One region of the Pedobacter sp. WC2423 genome, then DNA from elsewhere that is predicted to be linked to it. Evidence: riboswitches for the same ligand, from Rfam matches in the RefSeq annotation. Region 1 holds a riboswitch; the other holds the start of a gene.

Region 1 (2,205 bases):
CCATGGTATTTTGGTTGACAAACCACTTATCGGTACCAATAGCCGCGAAATCAGACACGAAGAATTTAAAATCGTAAGCAGCATCAATCAGGGTGTCTGTTTGCTCATGGTCTTGTCCATCAGTATATATTTCTTTCAGCTCTGAATATTCCATGACCAGCCCAGCACCAAAATATGTGATTAGCGGAGGCCCGGGTTCAGGGAAAACAACCTTGATTAAAGGATTGCAGCAACAAGGGTATTTTTGTGCTGAAGAAGTATCCAGGAAAATGATTATCCGCGAAACGGAGAAAGGATCATCTTGTTTGCCCTGGATAGATATTTCCTGCTTTTCGGCCAAAGTCCTGAACGAAATGATTTTTTCATGGAATAGTGCCCCTACAGCTGCAATTACTTTTTTTGACCGTGGCATTCCCGACATCATTGCTTACCTGAACGTAGCTGGAGTTCCCGTTCCGGAAGAATATTATACCGCTTTATCGCTCCATCCTTATCATAAACAGGTTTTTATACTGCCACCATGGGAAGCTATTTATGTGAATGACAGTGAGCGCTGGCAAACCTTTGAAGAAGCCGTTATCATTAATGAAGCTATCAGGAAGGCCTATATGACCTGTGGATTTGAGCTGATCGATGTGCCCAGAAACTCCCCGGCAGCACGCGTTGCATTTATCCTCGATTTTATCTAGGTTTGCACTCTTAAGGCTGCATGTTTATGGAATAGCTGTTTGAAAATTTGAACAGCCGGCTGTAATATGCTTTAAGGGAATCCCGGCGCAAATCCGGAACAGTCTCCGCTGCTGTAAACCTCGTTATTGAACTGCTGTTATAACCACTTTCGAAAAGAAGGGAAGGTCGCAAGTTTGAGGAAGTCAGAAGACCTGCCTTATGACTGGTTATTAAATGCTTTCGGAAGAAAGGCTAAACTTTATGATGAAAAAAATAAATTCTTGTTCATTCAGAGGAGTATTCCCCTGTCTGATAGTTTCTCTGTTGCTGATTACCTCCTGCAAGCAGAACCAGTCTGGTCAAAAGCACCATACTGCAAAAACCGGCAGTGCAGAAATTAAATATGCCAAAGGCTTTAATATAGACTATTACGATCACTATAAATTAGTGAGTATTTATTCTGGTATCGGCGCACATGCAGATACCACTCAATACGTATTGTTAGCTAAAGGGGCAAAGGCTCCCGAAGGCTATAAAAAAGCACAGCTGATACAAATACCAGTTCAAAGTTTAATCGCCATGTCATCTATGCATATCGCATTGGCTGATTTCGCAGGTGCAGCAAATGCAATTACAGGTTTGGGCAGCTTGAAATATGTCAGCTCAGCAACGGTAAGAAAAAATATAGCTGCGGGTAAAGTGAAAGAAGTTGGAATAGACGGAACTATGAATGACGAAATGCTGATCAGTATGAAGCCAGGTCTGGTGATGGTGATGGGAGATCCGGATGCTAAATTCAGTAAATACGAAACACTGAGCGGAGCAGGTGTACCTGTGATGCTCAATTCTGAATGGCTGGAAACCACACCACTCGGCCGCGCAGAATGGGTTAAATTAATGGCCGCATTGATGGATAAGGAAGACTATGTCAATACTAAATTTGATGCAGTCGAGAAAGAATACAACCGCCTGGCAGCTATAGGAAAAAAGGCGGTGACTAAACCTACGCTGGTTTGTGGCATGCCTTTTAAAGGAACATGGTATGTGCCGGATGGTGACAGTTATATGGTTAAGTTTCTTAAAGATGCGGGTACAAATTATAAATGGGCAGATGTCCATGGAAAAGGTAGTTTGCCACTCAATTTTGAAGCTGTTGCCCCGGTTGCCCTTCAGGCAGATTTCTGGCTGAATGTAGGGACGGTGGATAGTAAAAATGATATTAAGGCAATAGACAGCCGTTACGCTGATTTTAAACCCTTCAAAGACAATCACATTTTTAACTTTAATAAAAAGGTAAATGATATCGGTTCCAATGATTATTGGGAATCCGGAGCTGTTAATCCACAGCTAATCTTAAGTGACTTAATCAAGATCTTTCATCCTGAATTACTACCGGACTACCAGCTCGTTTATTACAAGCAATTGAATTAATTCTTTAAAAATTGAACAAAATAAAAGTTTTAGTATTGCTATCCATATTGGTGGTGGCATTGCTGCTGGATGTTGCACTTGGTTCCGTTCATATTCCTTTGAAAG
Region 2 (2,205 bases), 2.1 Mb from region 1:
TTTAAATCCATAGGATGCATTAATGGAATTGTCCATATCAGTTTCTTTAGTCGCATCAGAAGTTGACTTTGCATACACACCGCTATAGACTGCATCCGTTTTTCCTCCGGTTAAAAAATCTGTTAAGATAAAATAGCCATAGGTGTCCACAAATTCTCCCATTGGATTATTATAAATTTCGTTTAAAAATGTTTTATCTAAATATTTTGCTGCAATCTGGCTCTTAACATTTGTTGTATTTAAAAAAGAATATGATACTCCTTTTATTTTTACTGACAACTCACCAAAAATTCTTTTATTTTCATTTACTACTACTGATGAAAAAACTTCATCCATGCTACGTTTGGCGCCAATTGAAAATAGTCCTAAATTAAGGTTGAAACCGCCGCTTATTTTCTTAGTATAGTTACTTTTACTCTCATATCTGTCAAAAGAAGTGTAAGAGAAACTATTAGCTATACCAGTTCCTATGTCTTTTGGTAGGTAGTATCCTGGATTTTCATTTAAAAATTTCTCAATATCTATTACTTTAAATCTTACACTTTCAGCATTCCCATCTAAATTAGTATTCAATAAATAAGATCGGCCTAAATAATATCTTAAATCCAAAATCTCATCCGGTATAGAATTAACTGAGATTTTGCCATTTTTTTCATTTTTCTTATTTGTTAAAACAAGAGGAGAGTTTGGATCTCTGTCCTGTAACAGAATATCTTTTGAATCTCCATTTATTTCAATGGACTGATGATCCTGATTTTTTTTACATGAAGAGACCATTAATAAAATAAGAATTAGGTAAATGTTATTTTTCATTGTTTTTAATTTAATTATAATTATGATTTATAGGGTGTAATGATAAGAAATATTTATTAATAAAATAATAATTTTTATTTTTATTAAAAATTATTATTTTTTTGATAAACTTCCATTAAAAGAAAAGTTGGGTATCAATATTTTACGTAGTTATTTAGAATTATATAGTTTCTTTAATTCTATGTCGCTTATTTTAATAACTTTGTATTGCTTTTGGTTCCTGATCTCAACAATCAGGATTAAAAGGGAATATGGTGTAAATCCATAACTGTCCCGCAGCTGTAAGCTCCTTAACGGAATCCATATCCAGCCACTCGTGTTTAAAACCATGGGGAAGGCATGAATCTCCGGGAGTAAGTCAGAAGACCTGCCTCCAGCCTTATAATTTCATAGCTTTCGGGGATTGAAGCTAGGGGTGAATGCTTTTTATTGACGTAATCATTTCCTTAATCTGCTGTTTGCTGTGGGTAACCCTCACAACAAAATGACTAAAAGAAAATTTGCCTTAGATGGCATCTGTAATTCTTTTTTCGGCTTTTCTGCTATAGTATGGCTTGGGGTTTTTGTGCCTTATAATTCTTCTGCGCAAACCGATTCTGTTAAAAAAGCGAATGACCTGAAAGAAGTTTTTATTCGTGCTATAAAACTTGGCAAACGCCAGCTTTCCGCTTCTCCATTACAAATCTTGTCTGGTAAAGATCTTGAAAGATTAAACAGTTTATCTGTTGCAGATGCAATCCGGTTTTTCTCCGGTGTACAATTGAAAGATTATGGAGGGATAGGAGGCTTAAAGACGATTAATGTCAGAAGTATGGGGACTAACCATACTGCTGTATTTTATGATGGTGTGCAATTAGGAAATGCACAAAACGGACAAGTCGATCTGGGCAAATTCTCCTTAGATAATATTGAAGAAATAGAACTTTATAATGGGCAAAAGAGTACCATTTTCCAATCCGCAAGAGGTTTCGCCTCCGGAAGTTCTTTATACCTGAATGCTAAACAACCTGAGTTTGAAAATGGACAGACCGATCATCTCAAAGCTTCTGTTAAAGGGGGATCATTCGGGCTGATTAATCCTAGTGTGTTATGGCAGCATAAAATCAGTGATGCAGTTTCGGCCTCTTTGAGTACAGAATATAAAAATGCCAATGGCCGCTATAAGTTCAGGTATACCAATGGGGTTTATGACAGCACATTTGTAAGAAAAAACGCAGATATAGAAACGATGCGTGTGGAGGCCGGATTGAATGGTAAATTACAGGATAGTAGTGTCTGGGCAGCTAAAGTTTATTATTATAAAGATCATCAGGGACTGCCTGGTGCAATTGTGAGCAATAGGTATGACTTTACCCAACGCTTATGGAATGAGAACTTTTTTGTACAATCCAG

The links. A riboswitch is a leader RNA that binds a small molecule or an ion and turns the genes downstream of it on or off. The one in region 1 is predicted to bind cobalamin.
Region 2: linked by a shared signal. The riboswitch ahead of AB3G38_RS00310 (TonB-dependent receptor plug domain-containing protein) and the one ahead of AB3G38_RS08545 (ABC transporter substrate-binding protein) in region 1 are both predicted to bind cobalamin.

What each region holds. Positions count from the first base shown of each region.
Region 1 is NZ_CP162005.1:2,136,691-2,138,895, reverse strand. It holds gene cbiB (adenosylcobinamide-phosphate synthase CbiB) at 1-145, shown strand, start outside; gene AB3G38_RS08550 (AAA family ATPase) at 153-689, shown strand; cobalamin riboswitch at 729-904, shown strand; gene AB3G38_RS08545 (ABC transporter substrate-binding protein) at 931-2,100, shown strand; gene AB3G38_RS08540 (iron chelate uptake ABC transporter family permease subunit) at 2,112-2,205, shown strand, end outside.
Region 2 is NZ_CP162005.1:64,800-67,004, forward strand. It holds gene AB3G38_RS00305 (hypothetical protein) at 1-813, opposite strand, end outside; cobalamin riboswitch at 1,011-1,203, shown strand; gene AB3G38_RS00310 (TonB-dependent receptor plug domain-containing protein) at 1,298-2,205, shown strand, end outside.